DNA from 3 places in the Pseudomonas xanthosomatis genome. Region 1 is predicted to be linked to each of the others. Evidence: predicted binding sites of a transcription regulator. Region 1 holds the regulator's gene; each other region holds the start of a gene.

Region 1 (4,690 bases):
GCAGGCGCGGCGTCGGCTTTCGGCGCAGCAGCCACCGCCGCAGCAGCAGGGGCTTCGGCAGTTGCCGCAGCGCCACCGAACTTGCCCTTGCCATGCAACTGGTCGAGCAGCGCTTCGAATTCGTGCTCGCTGATGTCGTCACCGGCAGGCGCGGCAGCAGGTGCTGCACTGGCAGCCGGCAACGAGTCGACCGCGAAGTTACCCTTGCCGTGCAACTGGTCGAGCAGCGACTCGAACTCGGCGTCGGTGATTTCGTCACTGCCGGCAGCCGGCGCTGCGGCCGGTGCACTGGCCGGTGCTTGCGCACTGAACTGGCCCTTGCCATGCAACTGGTCGAGCAGCGATTCGAACTCGGCGTCGGTGATTTCGTCACCGTTGCCGCTGACCACTTCGCCCTGCATCTGCTCGTGCACGGCCGCTTCGGCCTTGACCGCGTCCAGCGAGTCGAGCAGTTGCTCGAACTCGGTGTCGGTAATGTCTGCCTCGGCGGCGACTTCGGCCACCGGCTCAGGCGCCGCCGCAGGGGCAGGCGCCTCGGCACCGCCGGGCTCGGCCAGGCGCGACAGCGCGGCCAGCAGCTCCGGGGTGGCTGGGGTGATGTCGCTGCGCTCGCGCACCTGGCCAAACATGCTGTTGACCGTGTCGAGTGCCTCGAGCACCACATCCATCAGTTCCGCGTCGACCCGGCGCTCACCTTTGCGCAGGATGTCGAACACGTTCTCGGCGATGTGGCAGCACTCCACCAGCTCGTTGAGCTGGAGGAAGCCGGCGCCCCCTTTTACAGTGTGGAAACCGCGGAAAATCGCATTGAGCAGGTCCGCATCGTCAGGCCGGCTTTCCAGCTCGACCAGTTGCTCGGACAGTTGCTCGAGGATTTCGCCGGCTTCTACCAGGAAATCCTGGAGGATTTCTTCATCGGCGCCGAAGCTCATTAAACGTGCTCCTTAAAAACCCAGGCTGGACAGCAGATCGTCGACATCGTCCTGACTGGACACGACGTCTTCACGCTTATCGGCATGAATCTGCGGACCTTCACCCCGAGTCGGATGTTTTTCTTGATCTTTTTCAGCACGCAGCTGCTGGTGGTCATGTTCGATACCGGCAAAGCGGTCGACCTGGCTGGCCATCAGCACGAGCTTGAGCAGATTGCTTTCGACTTCGGTGACCAAGGCGGTCACCCGTTTGATCACCTGGCCGGTGAGATCCTGATAATCCTGGGCCAGGACGATATCGTTGAGGTGGCTGGAGACTTTCTGGTTACCTTCGGCGCTTTGCGTCAGGAAACTGTCGACCCGCTTGACCAGCTCACGGAATTCAGGCGCTGCCACCTCGCGGCGCATGAAGCGCTGCCAGTCGGCGGACAGGCTCTGGGCCTCGGCGGCGAGGTCGTTGAGCACCGGGGTGCACGCCTCCGCCAGATCCATGGTGCGGTTGGCCGCACCTTCGGTGAGGCGAACCACGTAGGAGAGGCGCTCGGTGGCATCGGTGATCTGCGACACTTCCTCGGCCTGCGGCATGGCCGGGTCGATCTGGAAGTTGACGATTGCACTGTGCAGTTCGCGGGTGAGCTTGCCGACTTCCTGATACAGCCCGCGGTCGCGGGTCTGGTTCAGTTGGTGGATCAGTTGCACCGCATCACCGAACCGGCCGCGCTCGAGGCTTTCGACCAGTTCCTGGGCATGCTTCTTCAGGGTAGTTTCGAACTCACCCAGAGAGTTGTTGGTTGACTCCATTGCGCCCCCTGACGTGACTCAGCCGTTGACGCGTTCGAAGATCTTCTCGATCTTTTCTTTGAGCGCCTGGGCGGTGAATGGCTTGACCACGTAACCGTTGACGCCGGCCTGGGCGGCTTCGATGATCTGCTCGCGCTTGGCTTCGGCGGTGACCATCAGCACCGGCAGGTGCTTGAGGCGCTCATCTGCACGCACGGCGCGCAGCAGGTCGATACCGGTCATGCCGGGCATGTTCCAGTCGGTTACCAGGAAATCGAAGTTCTCGCTGTTGAGCATCGGCAGTGCCGTGTTGCCGTCATCAGCTTCCTTGACGTTGGTGAACCCCAGGTCACGCAACAGGTTCTTGATGATCCGCCGCATCGTCGAAAAGTCGTCAACGATGAGGATTTTCATGTCTTTGTTCAATTAGACCTCCAAGCAGTCTTTAACGCGCTCGGCGCCGAGCGCGCGCTCAATCAATTCGGCACTACAAAAAACGACTGCATCGAACCGGGGTTCAACGCGCCCGCCATTCCCCAAGGCGGCTGCGCAGACGCGCGGCGCACTGGCTGTGCAGCTGGCTGACCCGCGATTCGCTGACCCCCAGGACCTCACCGATTTCCTTGAGGTTCAGCTCTTCGTCGTAGTACAGCGCCAGCACCAGGCGTTCACGCTCCGGCAGGTTGGCGATCGCATCGGCCAGCGCACCCTGGAAGCGCTCGTCTTCCAGGTCACGCGACGGCTCCAGCTGCCCGCTCGCTCCATCCTCGTGCAACCCCTCGTGTTCGCCGTCCTGCAAAAGGTCGTCGAAACTGAACAGGCGGCTGCCCAAGGTATCGTTCAAAATCCCGTAGTAATCATCGAGACTCAATTGGAGTTCGGCAGCAACCTCGTGATCTTTAGCGTCACGGCCCGATCTTGCTTCAACAGCGCGAATTGCGTCGCTGACCATGCGCGTGTTGCGGTGCACCGAACGAGGTGCCCAATCACCCTTGCGCACCTCGTCGAGCATGGCGCCGCGGATGCGGATACCTGCGTAGGTTTCGAAGCTGGCACCCTTGCTGGCGTCGTACTTGTTGGCGACTTCCAGCAGGCCGATCATGCCGGCCTGGATCAGATCTTCGACCTGCACGTTGGCCGGCAGGCGCGCCAGCAGGTGGTAGGCGATGCGCTTGACCAGCGGCGCGTAACGTTCCACCAGCTCGTACTGGGCGTCCTTGGACGCCTTGCTGTACATCTTGAAACCGCTCGCACTCATAGCACCGGCCCCGCACTGGTGGGTTGTACCAGACGCTCGACGAAGAACTCCAGGTGCCCGCGCGGGTTGGCAGGCAGCGGCCAGCTGTCGACCTTCTGCGCGATGGCCTTGAAGGCCAGCGCACACTTGGACCGAGGGAAGGCCTCGTAGACCGCCCGCTGCTTCTGCACAGCCTTGCGCACGCATTCGTCGTAAGGCACCGCGCCGACGTATTGTAGGGCGACGTCGAGGAAGCGGTCCGTGACCTTGGTCAACTTGGCGAACAGGTTGCGCCCTTCCTGCGGGCTCTGGGCCATGTTGGCCAGCACGCGGAAACGGTTCATGCCGTAGTCGCGGTTGAGCAGCTTGATCAGCGCGTAGGCGTCGGTGATCGAGGTGGGCTCGTCGCACACCACCAGCAGCACCTCTTGCGCGGCGCGGACAAAGCTGACTACCGAGTCACCGATACCTGCAGCGGTGTCGATCACCAGCACGTCGAGGTTGTCACCGATCTCGCTGAAGGCCTGAATGAGCCCGGCGTGCTGCGCCGGGGCCAGGTGCACCATGCTCTGGGTGCCAGAGGCGGCCGGCACGATGCGTACACCGCCCGGGCCCTGCAACAGCACGTCGCGCAGCTCGCAGCGGCCTTCGATGACATCGGCCAGGGTGCGTTTTGGGGTGAGACCGAGCAACACGTCGACATTGGCCAGGCCCAGGTCGGCGTCGAGCAGCATGACCCGGCGGCCGAGTTCAGCCAGCGCCAGGGACAGGTTCACTGAAACGTTGGTCTTGCCGACGCCACCTTTGCCACCGGTGACGGCGATCACCTGTACGGGATGCATGCTACCCATGTCTGTTGTTTACCTTGTCTCGCTTGAACCCAAGCCACATGAGGGGCTGAACGCTCGCGGCCATGGACCGGCCGGGCAACCCCATGATGTAGGTACTTTGCACAGTATTCACCCTCAACCCGCCCGTTTGCCGGGGTTGTGGTAGAGATCAGCGAACATGTCGGCCATTGCCTCCTCGCTGGGCTCGTCCTGCATCTGCACGCTCACCGCACGGCTGACCAGCTGGTGCTTGCGCGGCAATTGCAGGTCATCCGGAATGCGCGGGCCATCGGTCAGGTAGGCCACCGGCAGTTCGTGGCTGATGGCCAGGCTCAGCACTTCGCCGAGGCAGGCCGTTTCGTCCAGTTTGGTCAGGATGCACCCTGCCAGCCCACAGCGCTTGTAGCTGTGATAAGCGGCAGTCAGCACCTGCTTCTGGCTGGTGGTTGCCAGCACCAGGTAGTTCTTCGAGGCGATGCCGCGGCCAGCCAGGGTTTCCAGCTGCATGCGCAGGGCCGGGTCGCTGGCCTGCAGGCCCGCGGTATCGATCAGCACCACGCGCTTGCGCAGCAGCGGCTCCAGGGCCTGGGCCAGCGACTCGCCCGGGTCGACGTAGGTGACAGGCACGTTGAGGATACGGCCCAAGGTCTTGAGCTGCTCCTGGGCGCCGATACGGAAGCTGTCCATGCTCACCAGTGCCAGGTTGTTGGCACCGTACTTGAGCACGTAACGGGCAGCGAGCTTGGCCAGGGTGGTGGTCTTGCCCATGCCGGCCGGGCCGACCATGGCGATGACCCCGCCCTCCTCGATCGGTTCGACCGACGGCACTTCGATCATGCGCGCCAGGTGCGCCAGCACCATGCGCCAGGCCTGGCGCGGCTCTTCGATTTCGGCGGTCAGTTCCAGCAGCT
Region 2 (4,690 bases), 2.1 Mb from region 1:
CACCAGCAACCGGCGTATCAGCCTCTACCGCAGCGGGCCGGCGCCGTTGCCGGGCTATCTGGAACGTTGGCCGCTGCTGCATGAGCGCGAACACATCGACCTGTTCGTGCGTGCCTACCACGAAGAGTGCACCTTCCACCGGGCCATGGCGCCGGCCCGTGAGGGGCACCACGCCCATGACCGGGACAACGCCGACTTCTTCCATACCGACCTGAAGGCCAAGATCCGCCGAGGGTTCTGAGCACAAAGAAAAAGGGCCGCTTGCGCGCAATGCCAGTCCTTTAACGAAATTGGGGCCGCAATGCGGCCCTTCGCGGGCAAGCCCGCTCCCACAGGAACGCGCCAAGCCTCAAGCTGGCGCAGTACCTGTGGGAGCGGGCTTGCCCGCGAAGGGCTGCAAAGCAGCCCCAATTGCTAACCGACCGGTCTGACGCTTGCACGGCCCTTGTTCGGTCACTGGTTCTTCTGCTCGTCCATCTTCAACACGCCATCCTCGAAGATGTTCAGCTTCTGGCGCAGCTCTCGCGGTTGCATCGGGTCCTGAGGCGCCGCGGCGCCTGCCGGTGGCACACCCGGAGCAGCAGCGCCCGGCGTACCGCCGGCGGGCGGTGCAGCCCCGGGCTGGGCGTCAGGCGCGCCCTGCTCGCCCTCGATATCACGCTGGGCCTTCTTGGTCAGCACGATGATGTCGATACGGCGGTTGACCGGGTTGAGCGGGTTCTTGCGGTCGAACAGCGACGACGAGGCGTAGCCCACCACCCGCGCCACCTGGCTGTCCGGGTAGCCACCGGCAACCAGCGCGCGGCGCGCGGCGTTGGCACGGTTGGCCGAAAGCTCCCAGTTGCCGAAGTCGCCAGTGCCCGAATAAGGCTTGGCATCGGTGTGGCCGCTGACGCTGATCTTGTTCGGCACCGCCTTGATGGTGTCGGCCATGGCCAGCAGAATGTCTTCAAAGTACGGCTGCAGGCGCGCGCTGCCCAGGTCGAACATCGGCCGGTTTTCGGCGTCCATGATCTGGATGCGCAGGCCGTCCTGGGTGATCTCGAACAGGATCTGGTCCTTGAACTTCTGCAGTTCGGGGTTTTCCTCGACCTTGTTCTGCAGCTCCTGCAGCAGCAACTCGAGGCGCTCGCGCTCAACCTGCTCGGCCATGGTCTCGACCTTGTCCTTGTCCAGCTGGATGCTGGTGTCAGGGGTCGGTTCGGACTTGGTCTCAGGGTTGATGGTCTTTTCCGGTGCCAGCTGCGGCGAGCCACCCAGGTCGATGATGTAGGGCGTGCCGCTCTCGGAGAAGCCGATCGGGTCCTTGAAGTAGCCGGCGATGGCGATCTTCTGCTCGGGCGTGGCGGTGGACAGCAGCCACAACACGAGGAAGAACGCCATCATCGCCGTGGCGAAGTCGGCAAAGGCGATTTTCCAGGCACCGCCATGGTGCCCGCCACCGAAGCGCTTGACGCGCTTGATGATTATCGGCTGATTGTTCTCCATGACTCAGCGACCGCGAACCGCTTGTTCCAGCTCGGCGAAGCTCGGACGGTGCTTCGGATACAGCACCTTGCGCCCGAATTCCACGGCCAGCGAAGGCGGCATGCCCGAGGCCGAAGCCACCAGCGAGGCCTTGATCGATTCGTACAGGTTGATCTCTTCCTTGGCGTCGTGCTCCAGGCACTTGGCCAGCGGGCCGAAGAAGCCGTAGGCCGCCAGAATACCGAAGAAGGTACCGACCAGCGCCGCGCCGACGTGCAGGCCGATGGAGGCCTGGTCGCCTTCGCCCAGCGAAGCCATGGTCACCACGATACCCAGTACCGCCGCGACGATACCGAAGCCGGGCATGCCGTCGGCAATGCCGTTGACCGCGTGGGAGGGATGCTCGAGCTCTTCCTTCATGCTCAGCAGTTCCATGTCGAACAGGCCTTCGAGCTCGTGGGGAGCCATGTTGCCGGTGGACATGATGCGCAAGTAGTCGCAGATGTATGCGGTCATGCGCTCATCGCCCAGTACCGCAGGGTACTTGGCGAAGATCGGGCTGGCAGCGGCGTCCTCGATGTCGCCCTCGATGGCCATCATGCCTTCGCGGCGGCTCTTGTTGAGGATCTCGTACACCAGGCCCAGCACCTCCAGATAGAAGGTGTGGGTGAAACGGCTGCCGAACATCTTCAGCGACTTCTTGACCACATGCAGGGTCATGTAACCAGGGTTCGCCTGAAGAAACGCACCGAAGGCCGCGCCACCGATGATCAGCACTTCGAACGGCTGAATCAGTGCCGCGATCTTGCCGTGGGAAAGTACGTAGCCGCCGAGCACGCTCGCGAATACGACGATGATGCCGATAATTTTAGCCATAGGTTCAGAGCACTTGCTGTCGTGGTCAGGGTCGGGGACGGGAGCCTTAAAACTCTTCTTCTACTTATCGGCAGAACTGCGCCAGACTATAGCCACTCAAAGCGAAAAGCCAGTTTGGACTGATGTCAATATGCCAATTGAAACCAAGGTGCCAAGTCAGCCCCCGTCAAGTCTTGACGCCTGGGTCAAACTGCTCGACGGCGTACGCATACCCGTGCCCAAAGAGAGCCACGACCGCGTCGTGCAGGCCATCAACGACAGCCGCCGCTCGCTGCGTGACATCGCCGAACTGATGCAGGACAGCCCTGCGCTGGTGCTGTGCGTCATGCGCGAGGCCAACCATTCGGCCAACGCCAGCCAGGCCGAGCCCGCCGAAAGCCTGGAAATCGCCCTCAACCGCCTGGGCCTTGAACGCATTTCACAACTGCTGGCGCGCCTGCCCTCACTGCACAGCGACAACCTGCCGCCGGTGCTGCGCCAGTTCCTGCTGATCAGCCAGCACGCCACGCAGCAGGCCAACGGCCTGTTCGCCAGCCGCCTGGCGCGCCTGTGGCAGGAGATCCACTGGGGCAGCCTGCTGTTCCTCTCGCCCATGTGGGCCATGGCCGTGGCCTACCCCAAGCTGCTGGATGCCTGGGAACTGCGGGTTATCCACAAGGGCGAGGACGCAGGCGTTGTCGAGCAGCAGCTGTTCGGCGTGCGCATCATGCAGCTGTGCCAGGCCGTGGCCGAGCACTGGCGCCTGCCGGGCTGGGTCACCCAGGGCTACCGCCTGCTGACCGAGGAGCGCGAGCAACTGGCCCAGGTGCTGAACATCGCCCGCGAGCCCGACCCGCTGGAGCAACAGCACCGCCTGGACGAAGAGCCGGCGCTGCGCCGCTGGTTCAACCAGCCACCTAATACCGTGCTGCTGGCCAACGGCCTGGCCCTGGCCGCCCAGGTGGGCTGGGACAACCCGCACCTGCTGCGCTGGCAATTGCTGACCGCGCTGTACCTGCAAACCTCGCTGGACGATGTGCAGCAGCAGGTCCACCAGCAGGCTGCCGCCAGCGCCCGCCACCATGCCCGCCATGCCCTGTTCCACCCGGCCGAGGCGTTGATCTGGCCCTGGGACCAGCGCCGCCCGCACCCGGACATGCTTACCCCGCCGCCGCCCAGCAGCGAAGACCTCGCCCACTGGCGCTCGGCGTGCCAGGAGCTGCTGGCCCAGCCCAGTCCGTTCAGCAACGCCGTGCACTTGTCGGCGCAGGCCCGTGAAGCCCTGCAGGCGTGCGGCATGCAACGGGTCATGCTGCTGAGCCTGGACAAGGCCAGCGATTACCTGCGCGTGCAACAAACCGTCGGCCTGCCCGCCGAAGCAGGCGCCATGGCCCTGCCAGTGCAGCAGAACAAACTGCTGCAAAAGCTCATGGCCCAGGCCGGGCAGTTGCGGGTTACGCCAGACAACCACGCCCAACTCGCAGCCTTGCTGCCGGCGCCGCTGCGGGCGTTCTTCAGTGGCGAGCACCTGCTGCTGCGCTCACTGGCAGTAGGCGGCCAGGTGCTGATGCTGGCGGTGGCCGACCAGGGCGGCAAGCCACTGGCCGATGTCAGCGTGCAAGCCTTCGGCAAAACCGCGCAATGCATCGAGCGCGCCCTGGCCCTGTTTGCCAGTCGCAATGCGTGAGCCTTGCGCTACAATCGCCCCTCTTTCCACCCCGGAGACCGTGGATGACTGACTTTTCCGGCTTGCCCCTGGTGATCGAAGCCGCCGACCTGTTGCCGCGCCTGGGCTCGCCCCGGCTGATCCTGGTCGACCTGAGCAGCGCCAACCGCTATGTCAGCGGGCACATCCCCGGGGCGCGCTTCGTCGAAGGCAAGCGTACCCAGCTCGGCCAGCCCCCGGCCCCCGGCCTGCTGCCAGCCCAGGCGGACCTCGAAAAACTGTTCAGCGAGCTCGGCCACCGCGATGACGCGGTGTACGTTGTGTATGACGACGAAGGCGGCGGCTGGGCCGGGCGTTTCATCTGGCTGCTCGACGTCATCGGCCACCGCCACTACCACTACCTCAACGGCGGCATCCAGGCCTGGCCGGCAGACAAACTGTCCACCGACGTACCGGCCCCCGGCACCACCCCGGTGCGCCTGCAACTCAGCAGCGCCCCCACCGCCACCCGCGAGTACCTGCAAAGCCGCCTGGGCGCCGACGACCTAGTCATCTGGGACGCCCGCGGCCCGCAGGAATTCACCGGCGAGAAGGTCCTGGCCGCCAAGGGCGGGCACATTCCCGGCGCGATCAACTTCGAGTGGACCGCCGGCATGGACCTCAACGACCACCTGCGCATACGCGCAGACATCGCCGACGTTC
Region 3 (4,690 bases), 2.9 Mb from region 1:
CGGCCTGGTGTTCTTCTACCCGCTGGACTTCACCTTCGTCTGCCCGTCCGAGCTGATCGCCCTGGACCACCGCATCCCTGACTTCCAGGCGCGCAACGTCGAAGTGATCGGCGTTTCGATCGACTCGCACTTCACCCACAACGCCTGGCGTAATACCCCGGTCAACAACGGCGGCATCGGCCAGGTCAAATACACCCTGGCAGCCGACATGACCCACGAAATCTGCAAGGCCTACGACGTCGAGTCCGAAGGCGGCGTGGCTTTCCGTGGCGCGTTCCTGATCGACACCAACGGTGTTGTGCGTTCGCAGATCATCAACGACCTGCCACTGGGTCGTAACATGGACGAGCTGCTGCGCCTGGTCGACGCCCTGCAATTCCACGAAGAGCACGGCGAAGTCTGCCCTGCCAACTGGAAGAAAGGCGACAAGGGCATGAATGCTTCGCCAGAGGGCGTAGCCGCCTACCTGAGCGAGAACGCTGGCAAGCTGTAAAGCAGGTGTACAAAAAAACCGGCCCTGGTGGCCGGTTTTTTTGTGCTTCGAGTTTCAAGCTGCAAGCTACAAGAGAAGGCACGGCGTACGCGGTCTGCGCTCTCTTGCGGCCTATAGCTTGCAGCTTGCAACTGCCTTCAATCGTTGAAGTCGCGCCAGCCGCCCATTTCTTTCCAGCGATTGACGATGCCGCAGAACAGCTCGGCGGTCTTCTCGGTATCGTAACGCGCCGAATGCGCCTCACGCCCGTCGAAGTCGATGTCGGCGCTCTGGCATGCTCGCGCCAGTACGGTCTGGCCGTAGGCAAGGCCGGCCAGCGTCGCGGTGTCGAAGCTGGAGAACGGGTGGAACGGGTTGCGCTTGATGTCGTTGCGCGCCACCGCGGCGTTGAGAAAGCCCAGGTCGAAGCTGCTGTTGTGGCCAACCAGGATCGCCCGCTTGCAGCCGTTGGCCTTCAGCGCCTTGCGCACGCCACGGAAGATGTCGGTCAGCGCGCTCTCTTCGCTGACTGCCATGCGCAGCGGGTGGTCCAGCTTGATGCCGGTGAACTCCAGCGCAGCCTGTTCGATGTTGGCCCCTTCGAACGGTTCGACCCGGTAGAAGTAGGTGTGCTCGGGGAACAGGAAGCCCTTTTCGTCCATGCCGATGGTCACCGCGGCGATTTCCAGCAGGGCGTCGGTGGCGCTGTTGAAGCCGCCGGTCTCGACATCCACCACTACCGGCAGGTAGCCGCGAAAGCGCTCGGCCATGGGGTGGCGCGAGCCGCTGCTGGCCTGGCCGTCCTGTTCGTCGTCGTAGAGGTCTTCGCTCACGCGTTGTCCTCCAGCAGGCGCCAGTGCAGTTTTTCACCGGCACGCAGCGGGATCACGGTGTTGTCGCCGAACGGCAGGCTGGTAGGGGCGGTCCACTCGTCACGCACCAGGGTGATGGTGTCGGTGTTGCGTGGCAGGCCGTAGAAGTCCGGGCCGTGCTTGCTGGCAAAACCTTCGAGCTTGTCCAGCGCGTTGCGCTGCTCGAACGCCTCGGCATACAGCTCGATGGCGGCGTAGGCGGTGTAGCAGCCGGCACAGCCGCAGGCGTTTTCTTTGGCGTGCTGGGCGTGGGGTGCCGAGTCGGTGCCGAGGAAGAACTTCGGGCTGCCGCTGGTGGCCGCGTCCAGCAGCGCCACCTGGTGGGTGTTGCGCTTGAGGATCGGCAGGCAATAGAAGTGCGGGCGAATACCACCGACCAGCATGTGGTTGCGGTTGTACAGCAGATGCTGGGCAGTGATGGTGGCGCCGACGTTGGCCGGCGCCTCGGCGACGAACTGCGCGGCATCGCTGGTGGTGATGTGCTCGAACACCACTTTGAGCGTTGGGAAGCGTTCGACCAGGCGGCGCATGTGCTCGTCGATGAAGCGCTTCTCGCGGTCGAACACGTCGATCTCGCTGCGCGTCACTTCACCGTGCACCAGCAGCGGCATGCCGGTTTCGGCCAGCGCTTCGATGGCCGGGAAGATGTTGTCGATGCTGGTAACGCCGGAATCGGAGTTGGTGGTAGCGCCGGCCGGGTACAGCTTGGCGGCGTACACGAAGCCGCTGGCCTTGGCTGCGCGAACGTCCTCGGGGCTGGTGCGGTCGGTGAGGTACAGCACCATCAGCGGCTCGAAGCGGCTGCCGGCCGGGCGGGCAGCGAGGATGCGCTGGCGGTAGGCATCGGCTTCGACGGCATTGCGTACCGGCGGGACCAGGTTGGGCATGATGATGGCACGGCCGAAGGTGCGGGCCACATCAGCAACGGTATGGGGCAGGACGGCACCATCGCGCAGATGGATGTGCCAGTCGTCGGGACGCAGGAGGGTCAGGCGATCGGACATTGGGGATTCCAGGCGGGTCGAACTCAGGCGCCAATGCTACCGGAAAACCCCGGCCCGAGCACGGCTATCAAGTTTTCTGCGGGGCGTCCGATAGCCTTGGAGTAAGCCGTCAGAATTTGTGGAGCCGCCTGTGCGCCAGCGTTATCTAGCCCTGTTCACTCTCGTTGCCAGCCTTCCGGCCGGGGCAATGACATTCCAGACCCGCGTCGAGAGCGTCGCCTGGAAGGTCGAGGGGGACCAGTTCGAGTGCCGTCTGAGCCAGCCGATCGAAGGTTTCGGCAGTGGCGAATTCGTGCGCCGCGCCGGCGAGCAGCCGACCTTCCAGCTGCGTTCGGACAGCAACGTGCTGGGCGCAGGTTCCGCCACCCTGCTGGCCGCAGCGGCGCCTTGGCAGCCGGGGCGTGGTGACATCAACTTGGGCGCGGTACGCATGGCCCGTACCGGGGTGCTGTTCACCTCAAGCCAGGGCCAGGCCAGCCGCCTGATCAACGGGCTGCTGGACGGGCGCAGCACGGTGGTGCGCAACTACACCGGTGAAGGCGGGCGGCCCATGGAGGTGCGCGTGCTGCCGGTCAGCTTCGCCAAGGCCTACAGCGACTATCAAGTGTGTGCGGCCAAGCTGCTGCCGATGAACTACGACCAGATCCGTCAGACCCAGATCGGCTTCCCGGGCACGGGCCTGGAGCTGGACAGCTCGGCGCGGGCGCGCCTGGACGTGATCCTCGACTACCTGCGGGCCGACCCGTCGGTCAACCACATCGAGCTCGACGGCCACTCCGACAACAGCGGCAACCGCCTGACCAACCGCGACAACTCGCGGCGCCGGGCCCTGGCGGTGGCTGAATACCTCAAGGCCCATGGCGTGCCGGAAGAGCAGATCACCGTGCGCTTCCATGGCGAGCGCTACCCGCTGGTGAAGAACAACAGCGCGGCCAACCGCGCCCGCAACCGCCGGGTGAACATCCAGCTCGACCGCGTCACGCCCGTCGAAAAACCGGTAGAAGCACCGGTTGCGCCGCCAGCTCCGGCTGCAGCCCCAGCCAGCCCGGCTGCGGCACCAGTTGTGCCTGCCGCGCAGCCAGCCCCTGCGAAGAAGGCCTGAGCGCGACCGTTGGTCGCGCTGGCGACAGTTCCTGTCGCTTTGTCATCACAAGCTGTCGCCCCACTGTAAATTTTGCGGCAAGGCCGTTAGAATCGAAGGCTTTCCGTACAACCCCGTGGAGTGATGGCATGGCGGACGTAAAAAAGGTCGTACTGGCGTATTCCGGCGGCCTTGATACTTCGGTGATTCTCAAGTGGCTGCAGGACACCTACAACTGCGAAGTGGTGACCTTCACCGCTGACCTGGGCCAGGGCGAAGAGGTCGAGCCGGCCCGCGCCAAAGCCGAGGCGCTGGGCATTAAAGAAATCTACATCGACGACCTGCGCGAAGAGTTCGTGCGCGACTTCGTGTTCCCGATGTTCCGTGCCAACACCGTCTACGAAGGCGAGTACCTGCTGGGTACTTCCATCGCCCGCCCGCTGATCGCCAAGCGCCTGATCGAAATCGCCAACGAAACCGGCGCCGACGCCATTTCCCACGGCGCTACCGGCAAGGGTAACGACCAGGTACGCTTCGAGCTGGGTGCCTACGCGCTCAAGCCAGGCGTCAAGGTCATCGCACCATGGCGTGAGTGGGACCTGCTGTCCCGCGAGAAGCTGATGGGCTACGCCGAGAAGCACGGCATCAAGATCGAAAACAGCGGCAAGAAGAAGTCGCCGTACTCGATGGACGCCAACCTGCTGCACATCTCCTACGAGGGTGGCGTGCTGGAGGACCCGTGGGCCGAGGCCGAAGACGACATGTGGCTGCCAAGCTGGGGCGTTTCTCCGGAAGCTGCGCCAGACCAGGCGACCTACATCGAGCTGACCTACCGCAACGGTGACATCGTCGCCATCGACGGCGTCGAGAAGTCCCCGGCCACCGTGCTGGCCGAACTGAACCGGGTCGGCGGTGCCAACGGCATCGGCCGTCTGGACATCGTTGAAAACCGCTACGTCGGCATGAAGTCCCGCGGCTGCTACCAAACGCCTGGCGGCACCATCATGCTCAAGGCGCACCGTGCCATCGAGTCGATCACACTGGACCGCGAAGTCGCTCACCTGAAAGACGAGCTGATGCCCAAGTACGCCAGCCTGATCTACACCGGCTACTGGTGGAGCCCGGAGCGTCTGATGCTGCAACAGATGATCGACGCTTCGCAGGCCAACGTGAACGGTGTGGTACGCCTGAAGCTGTACAAGGGCAGCGTCAGCGTGGTTGGCCGTCAGTCGGACGACACCCTGTTCGACGCCAACATCGC

Evidence for each region. The regulator FliA, encoded in region 1, starts transcription of late flagellar genes. The targets are predictions, from matches to a motif close to CTAAAGTTTNNNNNNNNNNNGCCGNTAA.
Region 2: motA (flagellar motor stator protein MotA) is a predicted target of FliA. The motif match lies at 2,408-2,435, and genes of this name have one in related genera.
Region 3: KSS93_RS09115 (flagellar protein MotY) is a predicted target of FliA. The motif match lies at 2,415-2,442, and genes of this name have one in related genera.

Annotation. Positions count from the first base shown of each region.
Region 1 is NZ_CP077075.1:4,904,160-4,908,849, forward strand. It holds gene KSS93_RS21605 (chemotaxis protein CheA) at 1-932, opposite strand, end outside; gene KSS93_RS21610 (protein phosphatase CheZ) at 945-1,733, opposite strand; gene KSS93_RS21615 (chemotaxis response regulator CheY) at 1,752-2,126, opposite strand; gene fliA (RNA polymerase sigma factor FliA) at 2,230-2,970, opposite strand; gene fleN (flagellar synthesis regulator FleN) at 2,967-3,800, opposite strand; gene flhF (flagellar biosynthesis GTPase FlhF) at 3,915-4,690, opposite strand, start outside.
Region 2 is NZ_CP077075.1:1,041,805-1,046,494, reverse strand. It holds gene KSS93_RS04585 (TIR domain-containing protein) at 1-241, shown strand, start outside; gene motB (flagellar motor protein MotB) at 454-1,488, opposite strand; gene motA (flagellar motor stator protein MotA) at 1,492-2,343, opposite strand; gene KSS93_RS04570 (HDOD domain-containing protein) at 2,474-4,009, shown strand; gene KSS93_RS04565 (rhodanese-like domain-containing protein) at 4,054-4,690, shown strand, end outside.
Region 3 is NZ_CP077075.1:2,034,046-2,038,735, forward strand. It holds gene KSS93_RS09100 (peroxiredoxin) at 1-493, shown strand, start outside; gene rnt (ribonuclease T) at 631-1,305, opposite strand; gene pyrC (dihydroorotase) at 1,302-2,348, opposite strand; gene KSS93_RS09115 (flagellar protein MotY) at 2,479-3,450, shown strand; gene KSS93_RS09120 (argininosuccinate synthase) at 3,579-4,690, shown strand, end outside.